DNA from 3 places in the Paenibacillus sp. FSL E2-0178 genome. Region 1 is predicted to be linked to each of the others. Evidence: riboswitches for the same ligand, from Rfam matches in the RefSeq annotation. Region 1 holds a riboswitch; each other region holds the start of a gene.
What was found. A riboswitch is a leader RNA that binds a small molecule or an ion and turns the genes downstream of it on or off. The one in region 1 is predicted to bind cyclic di-AMP.
Positions count from the first base shown of each region.

Region 2: it holds a riboswitch for cyclic di-AMP, as region 1 does, so the genes downstream of both, MHI42_RS01810 (alpha/beta hydrolase) here and MHI42_RS20005 (C40 family peptidase) in region 1, are expected to answer to the same signal.
Region 3: it holds a riboswitch for cyclic di-AMP, as region 1 does, so the genes downstream of both, MHI42_RS00925 (APC family permease) here and MHI42_RS20005 (C40 family peptidase) in region 1, are expected to answer to the same signal.

Region 1 is NZ_CP151953.1:4,621,594-4,631,413, reverse strand. It holds gene MHI42_RS20025 (4a-hydroxytetrahydrobiopterin dehydratase) at 107-382, shown strand; gene MHI42_RS20020 (cytochrome c) at 489-845, opposite strand; gene MHI42_RS20015 (GNAT family protein) at 972-1,457, opposite strand; gene MHI42_RS20010 (C40 family peptidase) at 1,705-2,196, opposite strand; cyclic di-AMP (ydaO/yuaA leader) riboswitch at 2,202-2,345, opposite strand; gene MHI42_RS20005 (C40 family peptidase) at 2,733-3,161, opposite strand; cyclic di-AMP (ydaO/yuaA leader) riboswitch at 3,219-3,357, opposite strand; gene MHI42_RS20000 (hypothetical protein) at 3,575-4,372, opposite strand; gene MHI42_RS19995 (M1 family metallopeptidase) at 4,417-6,432, opposite strand; gene MHI42_RS19990 (YwhD family protein) at 6,537-7,043, shown strand; gene MHI42_RS19985 (AbrB/MazE/SpoVT family DNA-binding domain-containing protein) at 7,137-7,616, opposite strand; gene MHI42_RS19980 (DNA-3-methyladenine glycosylase) at 7,888-8,568, opposite strand; gene MHI42_RS19975 (PBP1A family penicillin-binding protein) at 8,668-9,820, opposite strand, start outside.
Region 2 is NZ_CP151953.1:432,927-442,746, forward strand. It holds gene MHI42_RS01780 (alpha/beta hydrolase) at 1-24, opposite strand, end outside; gene MHI42_RS01785 (TetR/AcrR family transcriptional regulator) at 211-783, shown strand; gene MHI42_RS01790 (hypothetical protein) at 832-1,020, opposite strand; gene MHI42_RS01795 (chromosome condensation regulator) at 1,134-1,985, opposite strand; gene MHI42_RS01800 (MATE family efflux transporter) at 2,079-3,431, opposite strand; gene MHI42_RS01805 (MarR family transcriptional regulator) at 3,673-4,359, opposite strand; gene MHI42_RS01810 (alpha/beta hydrolase) at 4,473-5,282, opposite strand; cyclic di-AMP (ydaO/yuaA leader) riboswitch at 5,290-5,422, opposite strand; gene MHI42_RS01815 (ABC transporter substrate-binding protein) at 5,603-6,913, opposite strand; gene MHI42_RS01820 (carbohydrate ABC transporter permease) at 6,980-7,807, opposite strand; gene MHI42_RS01825 (sugar ABC transporter permease) at 7,822-8,700, opposite strand; gene MHI42_RS01830 (ABC transporter ATP-binding protein) at 8,697-9,788, opposite strand.
Region 3 is NZ_CP151953.1:186,791-196,610, reverse strand. It holds gene murB (UDP-N-acetylmuramate dehydrogenase) at 1-399, opposite strand, end outside; gene MHI42_RS00950 ((2Fe-2S)-binding protein) at 569-1,378, opposite strand; gene MHI42_RS00945 (ABC transporter ATP-binding protein) at 1,421-2,227, opposite strand; gene MHI42_RS00940 (iron ABC transporter permease) at 2,285-3,319, opposite strand; gene MHI42_RS00935 (iron ABC transporter permease) at 3,319-4,377, opposite strand; gene MHI42_RS00930 (iron-hydroxamate ABC transporter substrate-binding protein) at 4,609-5,631, opposite strand; gene MHI42_RS00925 (APC family permease) at 5,830-7,647, opposite strand; cyclic di-AMP (ydaO/yuaA leader) riboswitch at 7,776-7,935, opposite strand; gene MHI42_RS00920 (disulfide oxidoreductase) at 8,162-8,596, opposite strand; gene MHI42_RS00915 (DsbA family protein) at 8,593-9,348, opposite strand; gene MHI42_RS00910 (ATP-binding protein) at 9,442-9,820, opposite strand, start outside.

The DNA.
Region 1 (9,820 bases):
AAATCTTTGGCCCGGCACATCCCTTGGACTTTAAGAAGCTGAGGGATGTTTTATTTGAAAGACAGGACTGCTGTGATACAGCTAATTAAGCAAGGGAGGAAACAAATTGCCATTTACAGAGGAAGAACTGCGGGAGCAGATCGGCAAGCTGGAAGGCTGGAAACTGGAAGAGGATATTATGGTGCGCAAATATATGTTCAATGAATATATGAAGGGGATTGCTTTTGTGGATGATGTTGCTGCGATCTCGGAAGCGTTCGACCATCACCCGCATATCACCATTGATTACAAGACCGTTATCCTGCGTCTGCCTGCAGACGTGGAGAAGCTGGATATACGCCAGGCCAATGAAATTAACGAGGCTTTTGAGAAAAACCGTTAGAGGACAGGATCCTTATGGAAATGACAGTACCGCCTGATCCATAAAAAAGCCCGTGCAGGGATACCAGGGTATCCTTTGCAGCGGGCATTTTGCTTTGGGCATGTTATTATTTCTTCTCGGCCAGCCATAACGCGACATTCGCAATTTCCTCAGGGGCTAGTTTGTCTTTGAAGGAAGGCATCTGCCCGCGGCCTTTGGTCACAATGCTGTAAATCTGCGCCGCGTCATGCTGTGCGCCCTCCTGCTGCAGGTTCGGCCCTACACCGCCCTGAAGCTGATCCCCGTGGCAGGTGATGCAGTTGGCTTTCACCAGGGCCTCGGCGCCGGCTGCGTCCAGCACAACCTCAGGCATTGTAGGTTTGTTCTCTTCAGCCACCTCGGCTTTGCCGGGCAGGGTAAACATTAAGACCACGGCAAAGGCACAGGCGGCAAAAAACAAACCGCTCATGATCCATTTCTGCATCTGCATCCGTCCCTCCATGTAAGCTGCTTCCTTCATTATACCGGATGGTGAAGCGTTATCATAGTATTTGTGTCAAAAAAATGAACGAAACTCCTGGAAAATTTGCAAACATACAGAAGTGGAATGCTATTTCTCATAGACCATACAATAAAATGGTTTATCGCCAGTTGGGGTTCTGCGTTCATAAGTATCCGTTATGGTAAATCCGCATTTCTGGTAAGCACGGATGGCCCGCTGATTCCAGGTCAGTACCTCCAAATCGATCTCCCGTTCCGGATAACGCTGCAGAGCCGCCTGAACGATGGCCTTCATGAACAGATGTCCCATGCCATGACCGCACAGATCGGGCCGCATGCCGATCCCAAGCCGGACTACACCCTCCATAGGGAACAGCTGGGCGAAGCCGCACAGGATTCCCTGTCCATTCACAACGGAAACGTATTGCTCGCTGCGCAGCTGCGGATCACCGAATTCAACACCGAGCGCCTGCATCTGCTCCCAGGGCATCCAGCCGTAAATATTATACGGGGGCCTATAGTTCCACTCACAGATCTCAGCAGCATGCCGCGACTCCATAGGAACAACATAAAAAGTTACCGGAGAACTTATCATAAGCGGAGGCCTCCTTTCAATGGAACATTACTTCATTCTATAAATATTATATACAAAACGAGCCGGATTCGACGCAAAAACCTTGCAGAAAGACCGGAACTTGACAAACGCCAAAAAATATTTTATGAAAGAGCGAAATTGGTGTTTTACAAATAAAGAGCGGGGTAAGTAATTTTATAGACAAAAAAATAAGCCCTTCTCCAAGATTTCGGCAAAAATCCTGGAAAAGCGCTTATATTAGGACAAATTATTGCACATCGTCATTGTCTTCGGAATCCGCAGCCACAGTCTTGTAAGCATCTGTACTCATAATCCGTTTGGCGCCAACGTAGCGGTTGACGTAGTAGCTGTCACTCAGCGAACTGATGGTTACACCACGCGAGGAAGAAGCATGTGCGAACTCACCGTCACCAACATAAATACCGACATGGGAAATGCCTTTGCCGCTTGTATTGAAGAATACAAGATCGCCCGGTCTCATCTCATCACGGGATACAGCAGTGCCCATCTGATATTGGGAACCGGATTGGTGAGGCAGGTTAATGCCGATCTTATCAAAAACATACATTGTAAATCCGGAGCAATCAAAACCGTTCGTGGATACACCGCCGGATACGTATTTGGTCCCGATGGCTTTGTCGATAACTTTATCCATTTTGGAATCCGCGAAAGCGCTTCCTGCTCCAATGGTGAAGATGATGGAAAAGCTTAGTACTGCGGCTGCTAGCTTCTTCTTCAAAAGTAAATACCCCTTCCAAATGCCTACGAGGTTAGCTTAAGGGTTCGGTTGAAGGTCCCCTATGACCCCTCTTAGAATAGGAGGTCAATTCACCCAAAGTTGGTTCCCCCGTTTCCCTAAATCTTTAGGGAACTCGGCACGACTGTTGATTAGGATTAGCTGTTATTCAATACATGACAAAACCTTTGTTAAAAGCGATTCAATAATTACAAAAATGTTACTAAAAGCTCACTGCGATAATTGTAGCAAAGACTAGGGCGCTTGGCAATCACTTATAACATATTAATGCATTTTTTTTGCGTTTTTTAGAGTTATAGCTGCATAGAAAGACTCATATTTACGCAGCAGGTGAGCTATTGATGGATTTTTCTTTGGATTTGGGATAAAAAGGTGTTTCAGGGCCTGCAGATGAGTGTAAAAGGTAGAATAAGGAAAAGGAAAAACCCGGAAATGATTACGGCAATAATCAAAACCGGGCTCGTATAAGTTACATTTAGTTGTTAGAGGTACGAATATTCGAGGAAATGTTCAAGGGTTCAATCGTAAGCGACAGCTTGGTAGGCTGTTGTGCTCATCACTCTTTTAGCGCCAACGTAGCGGTTGGCCCAGTATGCCTGACTCAGTGAACTGATGGTTACACCACGCGAAGTGGAGGATTGTGCGAATTTGCCATTGCCGACATAAATACCGACATGGGAAACTCCGTTGCCCAGGGTATTGAAGAATACCAAATCACCGGAACGCAAATTACTCTTGGATACGGCTGTTCCAACGCTGTACTGTGCCTTAGAGGTGCGCGGCAAGGTAAGGCCGATACTCTTGAATACATATTTGGTGAATCCGGAACAATCAAAGCCGCTGGTGCTGGTGCCCCCGGTTTTATATGACGTTCCAATGGTTTTTGAGATCACAGTATCCATTTTGGAATCTGCGAAAGCGCTGCCTGCTCCAAGTGTGAATACCATCACAAGACCCAGCGCTGCTGCGGTGCATTTCTTCTTAAAGTTCTGACTTCTCAAAAGATGTACTCCTTCCAAGGCCTGCGAGGTTAGCTTAAGGATTCGGTAGAAGGTTCCCCTATGACCCCTCTAAAGCGAGATCAATTCACCCAAAATATGGTTCCCCCACTCCCCGGTGCAGGGAATTCGGCGTTTTGTGCACCAGAATAGTGACATATCGACATAAGGTTAAAGGCTTCGGTTACATAGCTGCTTAATTCCATTTGAAAGATTACAAATTTGTTACTAGTAGTACAGGCATCATTGTACCAAAGGATTTACAGTTTTGCAAATTAACTTGTCGCAGCTGTAAACAAAAAAGAGTCATGCACCTCACCAGAGGGGCGATGACTCTTTTAGTATGCCGTTTTGGCGGCCGATTATCGTGGGAATGATTTACTGGACCAGAGATGATACTGTGCGGCTATGCCCCACATTCTGAATAGGGTGGACGGCAGTGGAGCTGCCTGGCGCAGGAGCAGGGCCGGGAGGCCGGGGCAGAAGAGCGCTGCAGCGCTGCAGAGGATCAGCGTCAGCAGACTTCCTGCGCCTATAATGACGGATATCCCGATGGAGTGCAGAAGCACCTTCAGACAGATCAGCAGCGAAGTGAACATGCCCGTGCCGGCGGTATAACCGAACTGCATATACAGCAGCAGCTTGCGGATAAGGAAGAGGTAGACGAGCCAGCCCAGCACATAAGGCACGAGCGTCAGCAGCAGCGGATAATCGAGAATGCCGTTCAGAAGCAGACGGTACATCTTCGGCAGCAGCCAATAGAGCGGCAGAAGGGCCAGCGCCCATTCAACGAGACTGAACAGCAGGACAGGCAGACCATAACGCTTCATCCCGGGAAAAAAGAACAGTCCGCGCTCCCCGGCACGTTCCTGGTGAAGCTCGTGCAGCAGGCCCGCCCGGATAAAGGGGGAGAGCAGCAGCCGCAACACAGTCAGTGCCAGGAGCAGCCATAGCCATTGCCGGACGTCCGGGTCCGTGTGCAGCGCAGCCTGCCCCTCAATATAATACAGCAGCCTGCCTATGCTACTGCCGCCGGCATCCGCATCCGGATAGCGCAGCAGTACCGGAACGACGGCGCTTTTAATGAATTTGTACATGAAGTAGCCCCAGAACAGCCGGTAGATAAATAGCAGAATCAGGATATAAAATTGCTCTTTCATGCTGTGCCAACCGCGGGTTATCGAAATTTTCACAATCCTTCACCTCACCAGACAAGAGTTCCGAGCAGGGTTTCAAGCAGTGTCGTCGCACTGAGCGTCCAGCGGGAAAGAGTATTGTGCTCAAGCTCCGCCATTCTGAAATTATTGAGATGCTTGCTCTCCAGCAGTATGGAATGTCCCGGATCAATCTCGGCGGAGACCAGAGGTGCTTTATACGATAATTCAAACGATGTTGTCTTCCCTTCGCCGTTCCAGTATTGCTGAACCGAATACCCGTCCGAGAAAATAAATTTTACAGGGACATCCCCATAATGGCTGCCCTTGTTGCTTACCTCAACTACAGCATCATATTGAATCCCCGCTCCGTTGCCGCCGTCCCGTTTAGCCGTGAGCCTGATGTCGTCTACTGCAAAATCAGGGGCTCCGCCGCTGTAGACATACTGGTCAAAATAAGTCTGCCAGGATTGCTTGGTCACTTTCTCCACAATCTTCTGGAAGTCAGCGGTTGAGGGATGCTTGAAGCGGTATTTACGGGCATAAGCAGCGAGAATGGCATCCATGTTCTTGGCTCCTGCTAACCGTTCGATGTCACGGAGCACCAGCTTGCCCCGGATATAGACATTACGTGTGTAGGCATCATCTCCGGTGTATTTCCACGTCTCCAGATTGAGCGGCTGCGAGGAGGAGACCAGACTGGACTGCAGCGGGAGGCTTGAGGCAACGCCATATTCCTGCTCCATCAGCCGGTCTTCGGCATATGAGGTGAAGCTCTCGTCCAGCCACGCCTCCTCGAATTCATTGCTGGCGACCATGCCATAGAAATACTGGTGACCGATCTCATGGATCACGGTCCGCTCAAGCGAGGTGCCGGGCGATGCCTCGGCAGCACCGAAGGCAGTGATCAGCGTCGGATATTCCATCCCCCCGGCCCCATTGCCAGATTCAGGCGGGACTACAATGGATAAGGTGGAGTAAGGATACGGGCCATACCATTTGCTGAAGGCGGTCAGGGCAGCCTCTGCTGCCTGGAAGTAGCGCTCCTGAAGATCCTTATGCAGCGGGTCCAGATAGAGCTTGATCTTTACTCCGGGCACCTGCGGCGCGGAGAAGGCCTTCTCGGCAACCACAAAATCCGGCGATGCCGCCCAGGCGAAGTCATGAACATCATCTGCGTAGAACTGATAGATTTTGCGGTCCTGTACCAGCCGCGCGTTCTTCACCGGAAATCCGGTGGCGGCAACCTTGTAATCGGACGGGACGGAGATGGTTACATTGTAAATACCGAAATCACTGTAGAACTCAGATGTGCCATGGTACTGATGCAGATTCCAGCCTTCCTCCTGTACTCCCCTTGTGCCTGCAGGCTCATAGACGCTGAGCTTGGGGAACCACTGGCCGGCCATGACGAAGTTGCCGGCGGTTCCCATACGGGCGAATATTTTCGGCAGCTTGACCTCAAACTGGAGTTTGAGTGTTACGCTCTCACCACCGTTCACCGGCTGGGGCAGGTGGACCTTAAGCAGGGTCTTGTCATTCACATTGCCGTCGTCAGGCTGCACATACTGGGTGCGCTGCATTAGCGAAATCCCCTCGGAGGTCCGCAGATCCGTCAGCGTCAAGCTGCCGTATCCGCCCGCAGGCATAGAGTCGCCGCGGAGCGTTCCTCCGGATTCCTTCATAAAGGTTGTATCGCCGGAAGCGAATGCATTGGGGTAAAGGTGAAAATAGAGCTCTTGGACCGGTTTTTTGCCCGGATGGATCCAGGTCACCGTTTCGGAAGCAGTTAAGGTTCCCGTATCGGCCAGCAGCTGAACATCCATGTGATATTCCACCACACGCTGGCTTAAAACCTCCGACACCGGAGGCGGAGTAATCTCCGGAAGAGTGGACTGCACAATTTGCTGCTGCGGCAGGACGGCGGGGGACTTGGCCTCTTTTGGGGCAGAGGCAGTCCATACGGCAGGGCTGTGCCCTGAAAGAAACCATATTCCGCCTCCAAGCAAGGTGAGAACAGCCAGAGCTGCGAAGATGAGGGTATACCTTAATGAATGTGGCTTCATACTGTGATTCCTCCCGTGACAAGCATCTACGGGATGTATATGTTTGCAATCGGCGCATTATTAGCTAAAATTAAATAATTAGTGAATGGAAAGGATGTGCACTTGTGGATAACGTACAACCAGAGGGCAAAAAGCAGATTGCCTTGAATATTGTGAATGCCAAGAGTAAGCATAAAGGCTTCGGGGCAGGCTCCATTGATCTGGGTAATGTATCGCCTGTTATTATTGATCAAGGTATCGCCGTTATCGATATCGGTGCCATGCATGCCAAGAGCAAAGTGGAGAAGGGGATTAAATTCTCCGTGAACCGTGAGGATGTACCGGAAGGAAGACAGGTCTGGGTGGTCTGGGTTGCTGTGGACCGTACACCGGAGAGCCAGTTCTACGGCGGAATTACCGCCTGTGAGATGTGGATTGATTCCGAAGCCCGCCGGGGCTGGAAGATTCTTGCCGATCATGTCAATAAGCTGGATGCAGCCCTGAAACGGAAGATTATTGTGGAGGGACTTGGGTCTACGGAGCGGAATGCGCTGAAATCACTGCTGATCGCACATAATGAAGAGTGGTGGGCCGCTTCGCCTGACGAGCTGAAAGCGGCATTGTCGGAGTAGTAAGCTGAACGAACATGTATATCAAAAAACAAGGCTTGGCTCTCTGTTAGCAGAGGGCCAAGCCTTATGTATAAGATGATGGGATATGCGCTGCTACGGAGTCACTCTGCCGGCAGTATTTAGCTTGCGCTTCAACTGGCTTACTCTGGCCTGGCTGATTCCGAGCACCTCGGCAAGCTCCTTCTGGTTGGCATAGGGGTGGTCCTCCATCGCTTTCTCCAGCCGCTGGCTCATTTCCTCCGTCTTCGTTCTCCGTCCACTGCGGACAGGTTCGGCGTTCTCCTCTGCAGGGCCTGGAGAGATTGTGATCTCTTCAGATCCGCGCCCGGGGTCGCTCAGCTCTTTGAGGCAGGTATTGCAAATGAATTGATCTTTATAGTAGGTTACATGATCAAGGCTTCTGCAAAATGTGCATTCTGTGGAGGTGTACTTTCTGAGGACGATAATTTCATCATTCAGAATAAAAAACTCGATGGGATCCCCAATGTCAATATTTCGTGTCATGCGGATTTCTACGGGAACCACAATTCTACCAAGACTGTCTAAACTCCGGATCATGCCTGTATCTTTCATCCCATGTCCCTCATTTACATCTTTATATTTTTTGTGGATATCTCTGATTATAGCAGTAATTGTAAGTTTAGAGAACGGGGAAAGCGCATACAAATTATGTTGTTTCTTGTCGCTTATACGGGAAATAGCCCGTTTTACGGCGCAGGAGAGGGTCCGGGGCCAGAAAAAATATAAAACCTCTCCCTTCGGGTAATCCCAAGGGAGAGGTTTATTAGGGTTCTCTATTTTTTACCCAAAATAGCCCAGCCGAAACAGCGGAATGAAACTATCTTCAGTTGAGGATAACCGGCTGGGCATCCGTGCTGCTGACCGAGACATAGGGATTGCCCCGGAGATAGAAACGCCAAGGCTTCAGCGCGTATTCTTCTGCATAGGGAATATTGATGCGCGGAGCCTGGACAATATCCAGAGATTCCGGGGATTCACCTTGCTCCAGCCATATTGGCCCCCCGCGGAGATCAAGCCTGGCCATGTTGAGGCTTTTGTCTATCCTCAGTGCCCGGCACAGCTTGCCCGGGCCGCCGGACAGATCCGAAGGCTTCCGGACAGCAATTCCCCGGTATGCAGCCATAAGCTCCGCGTCCCTGGCGGTAAGCGGCTCCACTGCACGGATCAGGACCGCATGCGGATCGTCTTCAGCAGCGGTAACCACATTGAAGCAATAGTGCATCCCGTAGATCAGGTATACATACGTAGCGCCTCCGGCGCTGAACATTACTTCTGTACGGGTTGTCCGCCGCCCTCCGTAGGCATGACTCCCTTTGTCTTCAGCGCCGCCGTACCCTTCAGTCTCCACAATACGGCAGCGGATATCACCATCTTCGGTGCGCCGGACGAGATGCTGGCCCAGGAGGCGCGGAGCTGCGTCTACTGCCGCAAGCGCATAGAGTGCAGGCGGCAGCAGCCGCTGCGGGGCTGAATGGTCCGGTTCGCCTGAAGAATTCAGCTTCATGAATGGTTGACACCTTCCTGCGGCGGACTAACGCTTAAGAGAGCGCCTTGCCGGGCTCATCCCATCGTAACGCAAGTCTCCGGCGGCAGCAATGCCGGATCAGTTCATCCACCAGCGTTTGATGTCATTCCACAGCGAATGGTCCTCCTTGACAGGCTCGGCAATCTCAGGGTTGCTCCCATCCGGGGGAGCATCGGAGCCGGAGGCGGCATGCTGGTCGCAGTACTCAGTAGGCTCAGTGCCGCTGATGAAGGTCGTAAGCTCCTTCTCCGGACAGGCTGCTGTAGCCAGCTTGCCGGACTGCGGATTGATATATACGCTGACCACGCCATCAGGAATCGGGAAAATCTTCGGTGGTACATTCTCCAGCGCTTTTTCTGTAAACTGCGCAAAGATAGGCGCTGCACGTCTTCCATCCGCGGTGGCAATATCCCGGCCCTTGTCGTAACCTACCCAGACCGCAGTGGAGAGCTCAGGAGTGAAGCCCACCATCCAGCCGTCTGTGTCGGTAGTGCCTGTTTTGCCGGCGACCGGGCGTTTGATCATCGAGGCTACGCGGTTACCCGTTCCTCCGCTCTCAAATACGCCTTCCATCAGCCGGGTCAGCACATAAGCGGCGGCCGGTTCTACCACAGACTGCCCTTGAGGCTGCGGAGCTTCATATAGAAGATGTCCGCCCGCATCTGTAATTTTCAGAATTGCGGTAACAGGCTGCTTAACTCCGCCATTGCCGATAACTGCGAAGGCGGAAGCCATCTCCAGCGGACTGACAGGGGAAGTGCCGAGCGCCAGAGACGGGACACTTTGCAGCGGACTGTTGATTCCCATAGCAGCAGCCATAGCAGCCACCTTGTCCGCGCCAATCTTCATAATTGTATTTACGGCATAAATATTGTCGGAAGCGGCAATCGCCTGCTTCATGTTGATCTCACCGAGATACTTATCGCCGAAGTTGCGGGGCTGATAGGTTTTGCGGTTGTTGTCATAGTGGAACAGTGTCGGCTGGCTGTTGAAGACAGACAACCCGGTCATCTCCTTGGAAGACAGCGCGGATAAATACATAATCGGTTTAAAAGAAGAACCGGGCTGGCGTGTGGTGGCCAGGGCATGATTATACGCGCTCGAACGGTAATTGGTCCCTCCGACCATGGCCTTCACATAGCCGGTACGGGGGTCAATGGACACCAGGGCAGTTTCCAGCTCGCTGCTATGGTCCATTCCCTGATCCACGGCCTCTTCCGCAGCCCGCTGC
Region 2 (9,820 bases), 4.2 Mb from region 1:
TGCATAGCTGTATTGTATAGTCATTGAGCCAACCTCCTCATTATTACCGGTAACCAGCTTACCTGTTCCGATACTCAATAGCATACATACAGGTCTGTATAGTTTCAAGTTATTTTTTTAGATTTATCATTTGCGTAGTAACCGTGGGCCATTTATAATAGATAGACTGATCTGTATACTTTTGAAATACTGTGAACCGGAGGGAATCCTGTGGCTAATAAAAGTAAAAAAGAACATATCCTAACTGTCGCCTCCGACTTATTTAATAAACAGGGAATCCGGGCTACCGGTGTAGACCAGGTTGTTTCTGAATCGAACATAGCCAAAATGACGCTCTACAATCATTTCCGTTCCAAGGACGAGCTTGTCCTTGCTTATCTCATGAAGTACGATTACGAATGGAGAAAACGGTTCGAAGACTCAGTCAACAAGAGCGCAAAAACACCCAGGGACAAATTATTAGCTGTATTCGATATGCTTGGAGAATGGTTCGGGGAGCCGGAATTTAATGGCTGCGTCTATATTAAGACGGCAGCGGAATTCATGGATCACTCCCATCCTTACTATGAAGCAGCCCGTAATTACAAAGCTTTTATGAAAAAATACATCGATTCTGTTCTTAATGAATGTCCGTCTGTGAATCGCGAAGCCTTATCCAGCGGTCTGTCTCTGTTAGTGGAAGGCGCGATTACTGCAGCCATGCTGCAGACCGATCCCAAGCCTGCGGAGCATGCCCGGGAAACCGCCAAGGTGATCATTGATTATTATCTGCAAAGCAAATAATAAGTAAGCCGGTCCCGAAAGGGACCGGCTTCATTTAACTTTTTAAGATTAATCCCGTTTGTTCTCTACAGATTTCATACGGTTCTGATCGTCAGGCACACGGTCAACACTAAATTCCTGGCCGGCTTCTGCCTCGCCATGGGCGCTGACACTCCGGGCAAAATTGGTGAACTGCTTTTTGTGCTCATCTTGCTCGTGCTTTAGACGAAGAAGCTCCTGCGGATCCTGATTTGTCATTGTCTTAACCTCCCGGGGAATTCAAAATGCCGCGATTTACGATCATCTTTTATCAACTTTTCCATTGATTACAATGCCCTTATTCGAATGATTTATTCATATTCATCCTGCTCTCAATAGCCCTCCAGCTGTCCGAAAGGCCAACTGCTTACCTCGCATTGACCATATGTATCATCACCTGTCGCCACCACTGTGCCATCCGACTTAAGCCCGACACTGTGAGCACAGCCTGCCGCAACCGCCACGATACCGCGCCAGTCACTTATATTGCATTCGCCGTGTTTATTCCACCCTTGAGCTTCCAGCGTACCGTCTGCTTTCAGCCCGATGGTGTGATGACTGCCGGCTGCTATCGCCACTATGTCCTGCCAGGTGTTTACGTTACATTGGCCTTCGTGATTCCGGCCTGAAGCAACTACCGTGCCATCTGCTCTAAGACCGGCGGTATGGAGATACCCTGCCGCAACCGCCACTATATTGCGCCAGCTGCTAACATTGGATTGGCCATACCGGTTATTCCCCGTAATTGTGACCGTGCCGTCCCGTTGAAGTCCGGCGGTATGCCAGTCGCCAGCTGCAACCGCTATAATGTCACGCCAGCTGTGTACATCGCATTGACCTTCATTATTCCGGCCCACGGCCACTACCGTGCCATCCGATTGAATGCCAACTGAACGGCGCCAACCCGCAGCAACCGCCACGATACCGTGCCAGCCGCTTACCTCACATTGATTATGCTTATTCCAGCCCACAGCGGCCACCGTACCGTCTAATCTGAGTCCGAGGGTATGTGAATTCCCCGTATGGGCATTAGCTGCAGCAATTGCCACCATATCCTGCCAGCCGCTTACGTCACATTGACCATATTTATTGTCGCCCACTGCCATTACCGCCCCATCCGGCCTAAGCAGGACCGTATGACGATAACCAGCTGCTATGGAAGGCACTTTTTCCACCACATTCATGAATCTCGCTCCTTCATTGAAGACTTCGGTATATTTGCGGCTCCCTCTAGAGTATCTATCCTTGGCTGTCTTATCAAGCTCGGAATCCAGATCCTACTGTGCTAAACTTACCAAGTCCGGCTGCAATTTGTTCCGCAGAACATACAGCATGATGGCCCCGACCAGGAACGCCACGACATCGGAAATGACCAGCGACCAGACCACCCCATGGAATCCGTTCATACGGTTGGCAATGTAGAGCACAGGGATCAGAGTGGCGCCTTGAATCACTGACATAATAAAAGCTGCAGTTCCCTGCGCAGTTGCCTGGAAGATCCCCGTAAATAGCGTCGTCATTCCTGTAATGAACAGGGATAAGAAGGTCACATGCAGGATGTAGCTGCCCATTTCTATCAATTGCGGGTCATTCGTGAACAGCCCGATTAAGTGGTCAGAGATCAGGTAGACAATAACGCCGAACACGACAGCTAGTGCCAGTATGGTTTTAATCGTAAATTGAATAGTATGCTTCATGCGCAACCGGTTAGCTGTAAAAGAGAAGGCAATAAGCGGCACGACGCCCTCGCTTAATCCCATCAGGATTAACTCGGGGAATTGCAGCAGTCGTGAGGAAATTCCGAAGCCCGCAATAGCCTGCTCCCCATATTCGACCAGATAACGGTTAAAGATGAGTGACATGGCACCCATGAAGAGACTCATCACAAAGACGGGAACTCCGATTTTGAATACATTGCCCAGAATGACCTTGGTAGCCTTGAATTGTTTCAGTGAGACCGTTAAGAATTGACTCTTAAATCCTATATGATAGGCGTAATAAGCACTCGCAACTATGTTAGAAATGACCGTGGCAGACGCAACACCGATTACATCCCAGTGGAAGACGAAGATGACCAGCGCATCGAGAATTATATTCACGGCCACACTAAGCAGCATACCAATCATAGATGTAATTGCGGCTCCCTCCGAGCGCACAATATTCTCCAGTGTGAAGAACAATACGACGAAGGGTGAGCCAATAAGCATAATGGTAACGTAGTCCTTGGTAAATCCGAAGGAGTCAGGCGTTGCCCCCAGGCCATGTACGATAGAATTAATGAGCGGCAGGCCGACGGCCATCGCGATAAGACCGAGAACCAGGCTGCTGTAAAAGGCGAATGCAGATACATGCTTAACATCAGCCGTATTTTTCTCTCCCAACAGACGGGAAATGAAGGCACTGCTGCCGACTCCAATCAGGTTACCCAGCGCCATAATGACCGCGAATAACGGTAAGGTTAAGGCAAGTGCAGTTAACATGGCAGTATTATTAAGGGTGCCTATGAAAAAGGCGTTTAAAATGGAATAGATGACACTCATTGACGTTCCAAGCATCATGGGTACTGCGAAGTGTGCTACAGCTTTTGCGACCGGTGCTTTTTCAAAGTAATGGAGGTTTTCTGTATCCATGTGGTTCACCACTTTCTTAAGTTATGTTTGTTTGCAATTTGGTTAGAATTCTAACTAATAATTGATTACGAACTTTACGCCGCAGCAAACAAACCCGTAACAAGGACATTGCGGGCTTGGTATGCGGGAATGGACGTAACCGTAATTCAAATTCATTATTTACGCTGAAAAGGTATTGCGCTGCCTCTGCCCTGCTCTTGCGGAAAGACAGCGCCAATACTTCTTATAGTAAATGTTCTGCTTACTTATCTTCCGGATGGTCTGAGTTGTCCTTCGAGCCGTCTCTACCATCTCTGGAAGGCCAGCCGAAGCCGTTCATGCCGCCGCCATGACCTTCCCTGCCAAATCCGGGGAATCTTCCGCTAAAGCGTCCGTCATCCATATTTCCCCACATTCTGCTCATTTGTCCGCGCATAGCCATCAGCTTGTCGAATTCCTCTGTCCCGATGCGCTCCTTAGCGGCTTCCATCCACATGGCCATTACGTCACGATCTGCATCTGTTCCAAGCTCATCCTCTAGCGCTGTAATGACGCGGACCAGGTATTCCCCGAAGGCTGCCTGTTCTTCTGGAGACAGGACTGAAAATATACTGCCGCCCTCAACCTCCTGGCCTTCTTCCGCTTGCCCTTTGGGCGTGAGATAGATCAGCATGATACGTTTGTCTGTCTCTGAAGGTCTGCGGGTGATATACTCGGCCTTCTCCAGTTTGGCAAGCAATTCATTGAGCGAGGATACACGGATGTCCAGCATATAGGATAAATCCTTCGTGCTGATTCCGTCCTTCATCCGCAGAAACGCCATGATCCGGCCTTGCCCGCGTGACGTATCAGCCATGGGACCCACAGCAGCGTGGTTCTTCAGGTGTTGTCTCTGCAACAGCCATTGCAGCTTGGCAAGCTTGTCGAACAATTCAGCATTCATATTCATTATTAATCCTCCCCGGGATATATTCACGGTACCTGTTAATCAATGTAACGGTACCTGTTGAATTTATTATAACGGTACCTGTTATACTTGTCAAAGATTTTCTACAGGTGCCGTTAATAAATTTTCCGCTGGAAGCATTGCTGGTCTTTCAGGTAATCAAGCAATAGCCGGTTGAAGTGCTGCGGCTGACATAAATGGCTGGGATACATGGCATCTTCCAGTATTGCCAGCGTGGCGAGCGGATATTTGGCCGCTGTTTGTCTCACCTGCTCCAGAACCCGCTCATTCTGATTGCCTGATACACAAAGAACGGGAACCTGCAGCCTTAGTGCAAACCCGTAGCTGTCCGTATGTCTTAGTGCCAGACGCTGTTTAATCAATTCTGTTGTCCGTTCATGGACAAGCTCTCTTCTCAGAATATGATACGCAGACAGCCATTTGTTATATGTAATGCGCAAAGAACGGATGAACATTTCAGCCGGAAGATAATGGGCGACCCATGCGCAGATTTGAAAGAGCTCCAGCACTTTGCTGCCTTTGGACGTACAATCTCCTAGGATGTAATTGTCCACCAACACCAGATTAATTACCCGTTCAGGATTCAGATAGGCGAATTTCTGGGCAAGCACAGCACCGCTGGAACAAGCTACGATGACGGCCCGTTCTACGGACAGTCCATCCAACAATCCCTTCAGATCTTCACACTGCGTGTCTACAATCCGGCTAATCTCTACATCCATTTTACCGGATTGCCCATTCCCTCTTAAGTCAAACAGGATCACTTTCGCCCGCTTGCTGAAATACTCCGCCTGAGGCTCGAACAGATGATGTGAAGTCGAATAATCATGAATAAAAACAATGGGCAGACCACTGCCCGACACCTCGTAATAGAGGGTAGTTCCATTGACGTCAATATACGGCATTACCTGTGCATCCTCTCATGTCGCTTACGGGGTTAGCTGCCGGATTCGGGCTTGAAGAGTAGCCCTACTCGATTTCTCGAGATTCACCCCAGAAAACTTGGTTTCCCCGCTTCCATTACGGAACTCAGCGATTACATATATTTTTGCGGATATAGATTAACAGAAACTTCAGTATAGCCCATATTCGTCTAAGAATGAATAGCTTAGGTGAATTTGCCCAACACGCGCAGAAACCGGCCGCAGTGAACCCAAAAAGCAGAGCAGCGATTCTCCCGTTACCGGAGATTCACTGCTCTGCTTGCTTTAAACATCATCTATAATCAGCGGTTCAGGATGTCATCCACCTCTTTGGCGAGATTGTCCAGGCTTGCCTGTATTGGCAGGTTCTCCAGCCAGATATCGTTGATACGCGTACCCATCAGATCTTCAATCTCATGGTAGGTGCCGGTCATCGGACGCATTTTGCTGAATTCCAGCTCATCGGAAGCGACCTTGTAGCCAGGGAAAGCAGCTATGGTCTCTTTCATCAAGTCTGTGTCCAGGGAAGTAAGACGGGTCGGTAGATATCCGGTATTAGCAGAAGCATACGCTGCCTGCTCGGTATCCGACAGCCATTTCATGAATTCGAAAGCGGCCGCCTTCTCATTATCCGTTCCCGTATTCGCCAGATACGTATTCGATCCGCCGACCGGGACGCCTCGTTTTCCGTCATCTCCGGCAGGAATCATGGATACGCCGAGATCAATTCCACTCTCCGCGGCCATGCCGGCGAACGTTTTGTAGCCGCCGACACTGGAGAAGATCAGCGCAGTGGCCGGATTGGCAATGGAGGCATAGTAAGCATCCTTGTCTGTGACCCCGAGCACTTTGATCAGACCCTTGGATTCCAGATCTTCAATGAAGGTGATCAGCTTTACTGCACCTTCGCTGTTGATGTTGGATTTTGTCTCATCCTCATTGACCACATTGGTATCCGAGTACGAATGCAACAGCGCCTCCATCACCCAGAAGTCATAGTTGAACAGGTACATCGGCGGCTGGCCGGTAGCATCATAAGCGGTCTGCAGATAGGCCTCCAGTTCGGCAAAGGTCGCCGGACCGTTCGGATCCAGTCCCTCTTTAGCGGCGAGCGTCTTGTTTACATACATTACGGGAACACTCCGCATATGCGGAAAGGCATACAGATCCTCGCCCAGATACAGGTTGCCGAGGTCGCCGATTTTGAAATCCGAGGTATCGAATTTGTCTGTTTCCATGAACGGTTCCAGATTGGTAATAATGTCACTGTCGGCAAAGCCCTTAGTCATCGCCACTTCATCAATAAAAACATTCGGCAGCGTACCCGCTATGGCTGCGGCGTTGATCTTCTGCTGCATTTCCCAGTAATCGCCCTGATATTCAGCATTCACATGGATATTCAGCTCGGCTCCCTTCGTCTCGTTGAACTGGTCCACCAGATTCTGGTTCACATCCTCCACGGCAGAAGTCCAGAAATTCAGCTCGAGGACGGAATCCCCTTTCTCATAGGCCGCTACACTGGATTCGGCTTCGGTGGTGGCACAGCCTGCAAGAACGGCGGTCAATGCAACAGTGGCGAGCAGCGGAGCTACTCTTTTTCCCCATACCTTCATTATTCGTTTCTCCTCCGTGAACTGCTGTATTTGGTATTCAACATGCAAGGCCGCAGGGTATTCCCGCTACTTCACTCCCATGTAGGTGAACGCTTTGATAATCTGTTTGCGTGCAATCAGGAAGACCAGCAGAATCGGCACGATCAGCATCATATTCCCGGCCATCACGATCTGCGGGCTGAGCCCCTCCACATCCTGAAGCTTCTGAATTCCAAGCGGCAAGGTCCGGACAGCATCCGTTGTGGTCCATACGAGCGGGAAAAAGTAACTGTTCCACGTCCCGATGAACGTCAGCAGCGCGAGTGTGGACAAGGTGGGCACAGCGGCAGGCATCATGATCGTATAGATGATTTTGAACTCACTGGCATTATCCAGACGGGCTGCCTCCAGCTGGGAATCCGGCACCTGCATGAAGGTCTGCCGCAGCATGAAGATGGCTGTACCGCTGGCAATGAAGGGCACGATGAGCGATACATAAGTGTTCAGCAGCCCGGACTTCGCAAACATCACGAAGATCGGCAGGAAGATCAGCTGGCCCGGAATCATCATGGTGGCGAGCACGATGCCGAACAGCGCATTTTTACCCTTGAATTGATATCTTGCGAATGCATAGGCTGCCGGCACAACAACGACCAGCTGGCCGAGCATCGTCCCGAGCGTAATGATCAGGGAATTGCGGGTATAATGCAGAAAGTTAATCCTCGTAAAAGCATCCCGGAAATTCTGCCATTGCAGCGAATCCACCCAGAATTTCGGCGGCATCCGGAGCACCTCGCCCAGCGTCTTGAACGCGGTGAGGATCATCCAATAGAACGGCATCAGGAAGATCACGATCAGCAGAACAGATACAATGATCCGCAGTCCTGCACCCGGCAGCCGAAGCCAAACTCTCATTGTTTCACCCCCTTTTAGCGGTAATGAACCCGTTTATTCAGTGCTTTGAAGTAGAAAATCGTAATCAGCCCCACGATACCCATCAGCACGACCGCCATTGCGGAGGCGTAGCCGACCCGGTAATATTCGAAGCTCTGCTTATAAATGCTGAAGATCAACGTGTTCGTTGCGTTGGATGGACCACCCTGTGTCATGATATTGATCGTCTCGAACACCTGGAAGGACCCGATGATATTCATCAGGATCAGGAAGAACAAGGTCGGTGAGATCATCTTCAGCGTAATTTGAAAGAAAACGGATCGCTTGGACGCATTGTCCAGAGCCGCAGCCTCATAGAGATACCCCGGAATAGAGCCCAAGGCGGAGCAAATGATCAGTGCATTGAACCCGACAGATTTCCAGACCGAGACCAGTACCAGCGAGAACAGCGCCACATCCTTATCGGTCAGCCAGCCCACCGGCGCTGCTCCCAGCACAGACAGCAGATAATTGAACAGCCCCGTATCCGTGTTCATCAGCCACATCCAGATTAGCGACACGGATACGAGCGAGATAATGTTGGGCGTGAAGCTCAGCGTCTGGATGAAGCGGTTCAGGGGCGTGTTTTTCTGTAAAAAGAGCGCCAGCCCCATCGCCAGCACCATCACCAGCCCAACGTCCATGACCATGTACAGCAGCGTATTGAGCAGGGTATGGAGGAAATCCTGGCCGCTGAACAGCTCTGCATAGTTGCTAAGTCCGGCGAACTTCATCGGCCCGCGCATATTCCAGGTGAAGAAGCTCAAATAAATGTTGTACAGAATCGGATAGAGATAAAATACGGTCAGGATGATCACTGCCGGAGCAACCAGCAGATAGGGAAGCACCTTCACGGAAGGACGCAGCCGCTTCATGCCGAATCACCGATGCTTCCGGCTGTGCTGATTCCGGACTGTGCAGCTACCCGGACCCGCTGCTCCTGTGCGTCGAAGAATGCCAGATGCTCCTTCTTCACATAGAGTCTCACTGCTTCCAGCTCGCGTTCCGGACGGTCGAAGCATTTCACCGAAATGATCAGCCCGTTCTCCAGCAGCACTTTGTAGATAATCTCCGACCCGAGCAGCTCCCGGCCGCTGAGCGTACCCGTCAGGCTAACGGTATTGTCCTGCTCCATTCCCGGCTCCAGGGCAAACTTCGCCTTCTCCGGCCGGAAGCCGAGATACCGGGCCTGCTGCGGAGCCAGCTTACGGATCTCTTCCCCGCAGCGGTCGAGTGCGAGAATATTCATCGGCGGGGTGCCAATGAAACGGCTGGAGAACAGGTTGGCCGGATCGTAATAGAGGTTGTGCGGGTTATCCTCCTGCATGACCTTCCCGCCATCCATCAGCACGATCCGGGTGCCCATGCTCATTGCCTCCACCTGATCATGGGTTACGTAGACAAAGGTCGCACCCAGCTTCTTATGCAGCTCGATCAGCTCCGCTCGCATCTGCTGCCTCAGCTTGGCATCCAGATTGGACAGCGGCTCGTCCATCAGGAACACGGCAGGCTTCTTCACCATGGCCCGCGCCAAGGCGACCCGCTGGCGTTCACCGCCGGAGAGAAACTCCGGCTTTTTGTGCAAATGCCTGGTCAGTCCGACGGTCTCCGCAATTTCAGTAATCAGCCGCTGGCGTTCCTCCTTCGGCACTTTGTTATTCTTCAGCCCGTATTCGATGTTCTTCTCGACCGTCATGGTCGGGTACAAGGCATAATTCTGAAATACCATCGCCAGATTCCGTTTGCCCGGCTCTACCTGATTCATGCTTACCCCGCCGATGTGAATCGAGCCTTCCGTGGAATGCTCCAGTCCGGCAATCATTCTTAGCGTTGTCGACTTGCCGCACCCGGAAGGGCCGACCAGCACCGTGAAGCTGCCGCTCTCAATCGTCAGATTCAAATCCTCAATAATCAGCTTGTCGCCGTATTTCTTGGTTACCTTTTCCAGAACGATGCCGCTCATATTCTCCTCCTCCAGCAGTGGTCTTCCGCCTG
Region 3 (9,820 bases), 3.9 Mb from region 1:
GCCTACCGTTCCGGGAATGCCGCAGGCGAACTCCAGACCCGTCAGCTCCTGCTCCAGCGCATACCTTGAAGCATCAATAATCTTCGCCCCGCACTGCGCGTAGAGCAGTCCGTCCCGGATGCCCATTTCCGTCATGTCGGAGGTCTGAAGCACAATACCGCGGATGCCCCCGTCCCGGATGATGACATTCGAGCCGTTTCCGAGTACAGTAAGCGGAATATCATGATCATGCGCATATGTAGATATTCTCTGAATTTCATCGTAGGTTGCCGGAGCAGCCCAAATATCCGCTTCCCCGCCCATCCGGGTATACACCAGATGCTTAAGACTCTCGTGGCGCTTCAGCGAGCCTGCTGTGACCAGCTGCTGCAGGTCCTTATATATGTTGTCGATATTCATACTTCATGCTCCTAACTCTATGAAAATGATGACCGTGATCATCTGCCTGCCTCAACTGTGCATCGCGGCAACCACAACTTTAACAACGAACAGGCTCCCTTGTCAATGACAGGAGCCTGTTTGGAAGCTGCATACAGCATTATTATGTTTCATCATTCCCTTTTATAACCTAACTCCCGGCCGCAGCACGCTCTGAACGGAATTCTTCCCTTCTTGCTGCACGTTCCTCTTCTTTCATCCGGGGGCAGGTATAACATAGACGGCCGCCTTCTGTCCGGTAATACATACAGCAGCGGTTGCGCATCTGTACAGTCTGCTCCTGGTCAACGAGCGATTCAATTCTCCGTACCTTCACATGAAACGGATTCCGGGGCATCTGGAATACTTCAGCAGGCAGTTCATCTTTCAGATAGCTGTAATCTGCTTCAATCCGCTTAAGCACTGCAGGATCGGTAATTCCGGCTGCAAAGGACTCCACATAATAATTGAATTTGGACGGCATCTGTCCCCATATCTCACCAAGTGATAAACCGCTCACCTGTGAAATACAGCGTACCAGCGGCCCGGCAGTCTCTTGATAAAAGCGGGCAAACACATCATTTCGCCACGCGTCCCTGCTCTGCTGTTCCTCAGGAGCCTGCTCAGTCTTCCACGCGTGAAGGGAGAAGGCAATCCGGCAATATCCGTCTGCCGGAATGAGATGAATCCCCAGATTCGCTAGGCTGAACTCAGGAACGAAGGAGAATCCTGTGACTGAATACTGGACAGCAAGCGCCAGATTGGACAGATAGCCGCCGAAATATGCAGCAACCGCTTTATCGTCCAGTGCTTTCATTAACGGCCCATAAGTGTCTACAAATGCCTTCATCCCCTGCTCATGCACCAGTTCAGCCGCAGCGAAGGAGTGCAGAGCTCCCTCCGGTACCGCAGGATGCAGGTCAAACTTGGTGGTGAATTCCTTAATCAATAGTTCGTTCATTGCGCTGCCCCTCTCCGCTCCACTAGCCTGTCCAGCTCGCGCTTATAGTCCAGCTGCCTTGTATGCAGCCAGCTCGTAAGGAAGGCACAGCGGCACTCCGGTACGCGGATCAGGCACAATATCGGCTTCAATGCCGAATACCTCGCGCAGAACTACCGGTGTCATTACATCAACCGGCGCCCCTTCACTGATCACATTGCCGGATTTGATCGCTACCATATGCTGTGCATAACGGGATGCATGGTTCAGATCATGTACCACCATGATAATCGTCCGGCCTTCTTCTTCATTCAGCTTCTGCAGCAGCTGCAGCACCTCCAGCTGATGGGCCATATCCAGGAATGTCGTCGGTTCGTCAAGGAACAGAATATCTGTCTGCTGCGCCAAAGCCATGGCAATCCAGGCCCGCTGACGCTGTCCGCCGGAGAGCCGGTCAATCGGACGGTCATGGAACTCCGTCATACCGGTAACTTCGATTGCATTAGCAATGATGCTGCGGTCTTCTGGCGTCATGGTGCCGAAGCCCTTCTGATGCGGGTAGCGGCCGTAACCCACAAGCTCGGATACAGTCAGACCGTCAGGCGCAGTAGGATTCTGCGGCAGAATCGCCAGCTGCTTGGCCACCTCTTTGGTGGACAGGTTATGAATGGATTTGCCGTCGAGCATGACGCTGCCGCTCTTCGGCTTCATGATGCGTGCCATCGTCTTCAGAATGGTCGATTTACCTGAGCCGTTCGCTCCAACCAGCGCTGTAATCTTCCCTGTCGGAAGTGACAGGTTCAGCCCCTTTACAATCATCGCCTCTGCGTATCCGATACTCAGCTGTTCTGTATTCAAACGTTCCGACATGATACTCACTCCTTAGAATTTTAATTTTTCATGATAATTCGCCTATGAATGCCTATGTTAAGCCTTAGATTTTGCCAAAAGATATAAAAAGTACGGGGCTCCGATGATCGCCACCACGATACCTGTAGGTATCTCTGTAGGCTGCAGAATCCAGCGCCCGATGGTGTCTGCGGTGAGCAGCAGCAGCGCGCCTATCAGAGCGGCTGCAGGCAGCATGATCTGATGACGCGGGCCCACAAGTCTGCGGGCAAGATGCGGTGCAATCAGTCCGACAAAGCCGATGCCTCCGCTGACCGAGACGCAGGCGCCTGCGAGAGCCACAGCAGCAGCCAAGAGCAGCAGACGTTCCCGCTCCAGCGGCAGCCCAAGTCCCTTGGAGGTTTCATCCCCCAGGTTCAGTACGTTAAGCACCCGGGCTTTGTAGAACGCGAACGGCAGCAGAATCAATATCCAGGGGAGCAATGCCAGCACAAAGCGCCAGTCTCCGCCCCAGATTTTGCCGGCCAGCCAGATGGCTACGAACTGATAATTCTGCGGGTCCAGTCTTAACGACAGGATCAGCTGAAAAGCGTAAATGCCGGCACCTACGGCAATTCCGATCAGGATCAGCCGTGTCGGCGAGAGTCCGTCGGCTCTCCGGTAGGAGAGAAAATAGATCAGCGTGGCCGTAAGCGCTGCACCTGCCAGCGCCAGCAGCGGAAGAACAAAGATGGGCCCCGCTGTGGTTGCCGGGACAAATGAAATGAAGATCAGCACTGCGAATCCCGCTCCGGCGTTGATCCCTAAGGTAGAGGGTTCAGCAAGAGCATTGCGCGACAAGCCTTGCAGAATAGATCCGGATACTGCGAAACCCGCCCCGATGAGCAGTGAGATCACTATACGCGGCAGCCGGAAATCAAACAGAATCAGCTTCTGCTGTTTGGTTCCTTCACCGAGCAGAGTATGTAGAACATCAAGTGGTGATAAGCGCATGAAGCCGGTATTCATACTGACAATAAAAATAATGATGATAAGTGCAGCAAGCAGCGTTAGAATACCGGCTTCTCTGGTGCGGCGCGATTTCACTGAGGGTACAGACATGGTCCTGTTCATTACAGCTCCCCCTTGCGCTTGCTGGCCAGATAGATGAAGAACGGTACGCCGAATACTGCAATCAGGGCACCTATCGGTGTTTCATAAGGCGCATTAATCATTCTCGCAGCAATATCGGCAAAGAGGATCAGCACGCTCCCGAGTACTGCCGAGCAAGGAATGATCCAGCGGTAATCCACCCCCACCAGATAACGGGTAATATGCGGAATCATTAATCCGACAAAAGCAATCGGCCCCACCGTCGAGACCGCCGCTCCGGCAAGAATGACCACAATGATCATCCCTGCGGTCTGTACCAGCCGTGTGCGCTGCCCCAGTCCTGCGGCAACATCCCTTCCCAGGCTTAACAGCGTGATGGAACGCGAGAGCACCAGCGACCCGATAAGCGCACCTGCAACCCAGGGGGACATAATCTTGAGCTGTGTCCAGTTCGCTCCGCCAATCCCGCCTGCCATCCAGAACGCAATATCCTGGGAGAGGTGATACAGAATGGCGATGCCTTGGCTGACCGCCAGCAGCATGGCACTGACCGCCGCACCCGCTAAGGTCAGGCGTAGCGGTGTCAGCCCGCTATGGGACAGCGAACCGATGCCGAAGACTAAGAGCGATGCCACAGCCGCTCCAATGAAGCAGTAGATCATGATATACATGAAAGACAGCGAAGGCGCAAAGGCGAAAGCCAATGCCAGGCCGACACCAGCTCCGGCGTTGAGTCCCAGCAGCCCCGAATCCGCCAGCGGATTCCGGGTCATCCCCTGCATGATCGCGCCGGCGACAGCAAAACATGCACCCACCAGCGCTCCAGCCAAAGCCCGGGGGATCCGCAGCTCCCGGATGACCTGATGCTGTCCCAGCTCCGGATTGAAGCGGAAGACAGCTTCCCATACAGTAGCCAGCCGGATATCTGCCGCTCCTACCGATACAGACAGCATCAGCCCGAAGATGATGGCGGCTATTCCGAGCAGCAGGATCGTAGCTGCAGCTACCGGCCGCGACTTGATGGGTTTATCCTCTGCGGCCTTAGAAGGATTGAGGTTAGAACGTGTGGATGAAACCATAAGCCGTCTCCTTAACAGGATTATTACTTGCTTATTACTTGCTTCTAATTGATTATCATTCTCATTATCGCAAATATATGAATATTGTACAAGCAGATAACGCGTAATCTATACTGAACGCCCTCATCTATCGCTCCATTTAAAAAAAGGTGCAGATCATCGTATCCGGGGATACAAGGACCTGCACACTCGCTACCGGCAAAGGCTGATCACCGGCATTTTGAACGCTGCTTATTTTACAAGACTGCTCAGAGCATCATCAATTGTTTTGGAGTTAGCTATAGGACCGCTGTACAGCCAGCTGGTTGCTCTGCCAAACTCATGAACATTCCCCGCCTTAACAGCCGGAATCCCCTTCCAGATCGCGCCATCCGTAACTTCAGCAGCATCCGCCCCGTCACTGTTCACAAGGATGATATGATCTGCAGTCAGCTCAGACAATTTCTCAAGTGAAATCGGATTCCACGTTGCTCTGGACTCAGCAGGAATTTCGGTAACCAGATTCGGAAGCTTCAGTCCAAGATCTCCATACAATACCGCTCCGCTGCTGCGGGTTTCGTCTACAATGAAGAAGCTCTTGGAGACCAGCCAGAGAATGGCAACGGACTCATCGCCGATGGCAGCAGAGATTTTGGCTTTTGCATCAGCAGCTTTTTGATCGTACGCTGTAATTGCTGCTTCAGCTTCAGGCGTTTTGTTCAACAGCTCGCCGATCTTGAGCAGCGATTTGCGCCAGTCCTTGCTGACTTCGTCGCCGAGTACATACGTTGGTGCAATTTTGTTCAGCTGGTCATACAGACCGTTCTGGACAGTACCTTCCGATTGTACAATAGTGAAGTCCGGTGCGAAGCTGGTTACAGCTTCGAGTGGAAGGTCATAGCTGATGGTTGGAATGTCCTTAAGCTCAGCTGCAAGGTAATCCTGAGTGCCGTTTGTCACGGACCATTGGGCAACCGGAGTCACGCCAAGTGCGACCAGATAGTCTTCCAGATAAGAAGCAAGCACACGCTGCGGGTTCGCAGGGACAGTGACTTTATGTCCCATGGCATCCGTTACTGTTTGCTCTACCGCTGGAGCTGTTGTTTCTGCCGGTGCAGTAGTGGCTTCTGCAGTTGCTGCAGGTGCCGTAGTTGCCGCAGCCCCGTTATTGGCTGCATTGTTATTTCCGCATGCGGATAATAACAACGTCGTGGTCATGAGTCCGGCCATAGCCAGCTTCATGCTTGTTGATCTTTGCAGGTTGAACGAAAACATTAATTACCCCTCCTGTATATACATTCATTATTGGTCAAAGGTGATTGCGGCCTTCGCCTCACATAAACTGATGATATTGATTCTCATTCTCTCTGTCAACTAAATTATCTGGTTCCATGTACACTCACCCTGCGCTTAACAAAAAACGGCTGTTCCCGCAACCTGCGGAAACAGCCGTTTTACATATAAAGGGTATGTCTATTTGTGCAAATGATACGGTACAGTTGCTATAACGATATCCTTCTGATTCATCAGATAAGAACGGATGAACAAGCTGGTCTGATTATGCAGAATCGCCTGCCACCAATGCTTCGTAACAAATTGCGGAATGAGTACAGTAATATGGTCTGTAGAAGCGGTTTTCCACTCCACCGTATCGATGAATTTCACCAGCGGGCGGATGATGCTGCGGTAACGCGAGCGGAGTACAATCAGGCGCACCCCAGGGTTCCACTCTTCCCACTTCTGTTCCATTTTGTGAATCTCTTCTTCATCGAATCCGACATATACAGCCACTACATTCTCAGTCAATGACTTCGCATAGCTGATCGAATGCAGCACCGCACGGGTAACACCGGCAACGGGAACCACTACTGTACTTCCTTTAATACAAGGTTTATCCGTCGCCGGACAAATGCGCAGCTGATCGGCAATATTCATATAATGGCGGTGAATCCGGTGGAACACGATGATTACAAGCGGCAGGAAGATGAAGGCCATCCATACACTCGAGAATTTAGTAATAATGAAGATGAGTGTTATGGTTAAGGTTGTGAGCATGCCTACTGTATTCACAGCGAATTTGCTCTGCCAGCCCTTAGGCTTAGTTCTGTACCACTGGACCATCATGCCAAGCTGTGAAAGGGTAAACGGAATGAATACCCCAACGGCGTATAATGGAATCAACCCTTCGGTATTTCCGTGAAAAGCAGCTACAAGCACAGCCGACATTACGCCGAGGAAAATAATGCCGTTGGAGAATCCCAGCCGGTCTCCGCGCACCATGAAGGCATGGGGTAAATATTTGTCCTTGGCGAACATGAAAGCCAGCAGCGGGAAGGCCGAATACGCTGTATTCGCCGCCAGGAACAAGATTACTGCAGTGATACCTTGGATGAAGAAGTACAAACCGCCGCGGCCAAAGGTAGACTCGGTAATCTGCGACACAACCGTCGCTTTCTCATCCGGCATGATGCCGTACCAATAAGCCAGAAGCGTAATCCCCGTGAACATAGCCCCGAGAATCAGACCCATCAGCATCAGCGTTTTAGCCGCATTTTTCTCAGCCGGTGCTTTGAAGTTAGGGATCGCATTGGAGACCGCTTCTACCCCGGTCAGTGCCGAACAGCCGGAGCTGAAGGCCTTAAGCAGAAGGAACATACTTACGTTCGATACCGCTGAGCCGATCTCAGGAACCTGGGCATGAGCACCGCCGGTTGCATACTTGAAGACTCCGGCGATAATCAGTACAAAGATGGAGACGACGAACAGATATACCGGAATGGCTATGAAGGAAGCTGATTCAGTAACACCCCGCAGATTGACAATCGTTAAGAGCAGAATGACAGTAACCGCTATGAGTACACTATGATTATGAAGACCCGGGAACGCTGAAGTGATCGCATCCGTTCCCGCCGAGGCGCTTACCGCCACCGTTAGAATATAATCGACCAGCAAAGAGCCACCGGCAAGCAATCCGGTATGAACCCCTAGATTGGTTTTGGCAACAATGTAGGCGCCCCCGCCCTGCGGATAAGCAAAAATGGTCTGCCGATAAGACAGGATTAAGATGGCCAGCAGGCCCAATACGGCTAATGCAATTGGCAATGAGTACCAGATAGCTGTGAAACCTGCGGCCACAAGTACGATTAGGATTTGTTCTGTTCCGTAGGCTACAGACGAGAGCGCATCAGAAGACAGGACAGCCAGTGCTTTCACCTTGGATAACTTTTCATGATCGAGTTCGTTCGACTTCATCGGACGCCCGATCAATAGTCGTTTTACCTTGCTTACCATTGTAGTAACAGTTCCTCTCTTTGTTAAGTTGAAACGGCAGTACCGCGCGCTGTTTTCATAAGTGGATTTCATAAATGCAGGCACAAAAATAAGCATACGGAAATGATCCGCATGCCTTGAGTGCATGGTCATTATCCCACTATTGCTTACGAGGTTAGCTGGCGGATTCGGGCTGTGGTAGCCCTACGGTTTTCGAGTCTGCTGACCCGCTTCCGATTCACCCCGTTGGCACTCGGCCAAGTTTGGTTCCCCCGTTTTTCCTTCCGGAAAATTCAGCGCATATTCAACTTCTCACAAGGACTAATAATAATCTACAATGCCTCTTCCGTAAAGCGTTGAAACAAATGAAAAAAGAATGAAAAACAACCAAAACAACCAAATCCATGATCCGGTATGTCTTGCTCTTTCATTCTCTTTCATTATCCCTTTATCGCGTGATTTTACAGCATTTCTGCTTAATAATTTACACTCAATTTAAGGGAAATAGTTACTCTTCATTCTGCCTGACGGCTTCTTACTCACCTGCATCCTCTTTACGCCCTGTCCATAGCAGAATTGTGATTAATGCGAACGCAATGAGTGCCAGCAGCGGGATGGTGATGAATCCGAAATAATTCAGATAATCCGTGTTACACGGCACACCAATTGTACATGGAAGCACCTTGCTGAGTGCCGGAATTTTCTGCTCCGCGTAATGATAGATCGAAATGCTTCCGCCAATCAAACTTAAGGGAAGAACATAAGGGATAATGCGCTTATCCCCCCGGTAAGTGGCGATTCCGAGCAAAATCAGCTGCGGGTACATAAATATCCGCTGAAACCAGCATAGCTTGCAGGGCTCATATTTCAGCACTTCACTGAGATACAGACTGCCTGCTACAGCAACAACCGAGACGAACCAGGCCAAGTAGAGACAATTCCGGCGGCAGAATGCAGAGAATTTATTCATTGTGCAGCCACAGCTTCCGCAGCTACCTGGATTTGAGCATCAATTTCCTCCATATTAAAAGGTTCATTCACCTTGACTCCATTGACATACAGTGATGGCGTGTTGGTTACGCCTGTGTCTGTGCCAAGCTGGATATCTCTCTCCAGTTCGCTTTCGTAGGTCTTGTCTTCAATATCCTTACGCAGCAAATCGAAGTCAATGGGCAGTTCTAATTGCTGTGCCAGACTTACCAGGAAGTCCGGGGTTGCCCACTCTACCTTTTCTTCACCCTGGTTAGCATAGATAGCATCGAAGAATTTCCAGAAGGCCTCTTGATTCTGATGGTACACGGAGAGTGCCGCAAGTGAGGCTGTTCTCGAATCCGTACCGATAAAGGCCAGGTTGACGAAGTAAAAGGCTGCTTTATCCTGATTAACATACTCCTGAACGATTTGCGGTTTAATCACTCCGGTGAACTGGGCGCAAGCCGGACATTTGTAATCGCCGAATTCAACGATTTTGACGGGTGCATCTTCTTTGCCCAGCCGTGCCATTTCACTGTAGTTGAAGTCAACGGGAGCCGCAGCAGATCCTGTAGTTGAGTCGTCCTTCGAGGCCAGCATGAATAATCCTACAAAAATAATAACAACTAAAGCCACTGTACTCACGATCAGAATTCTCGTTTTCTGCTTCTGCTGCTCCTGCTCTGCCCGGCGTTTCTCCTGCTTGCTCATCTGGGGAAGCGCGACATTGTTCTTTTTTGATTTGCTCAAAGAGAGTTCCTTTCTGTCCATAGGACTGTCGTGATAAAAGATAAGTTACTTTAAAATTATATAATTAAAGTTCTCTCCTTGGCAAACCCTACATTATACAGCTTTTGTTGCCGGAGGCACTCCGCTGTCTTCATTTTCTTGGTTGTAAATCAGCTCCGGCGATGAATCCAGCGACTGTAGCACAATTCTGAAAAAGAACTGGGTCCCGCCGCCCGGCGCCGGTTCCGCCCATATTTCTCCCTGCATAAGCTCCACCAGCTTCTTGCAAATGGCCAAACCCAGACCAGTACCGGGATATTTACGCGTGTGGGAAGCATCCACCTGGGAAAAGGATTGGAACAGCAGCTGCAGCTTATCCGGCGGAATGCCAATACCCGTATCCTGCACTTTGAATTGCAGCGTCTGAGAGGCTCCCATCAGGCCGCAGGATTCAACAGTAACTGTAACCGCTCCCGAAGGAGTGAATTTCACC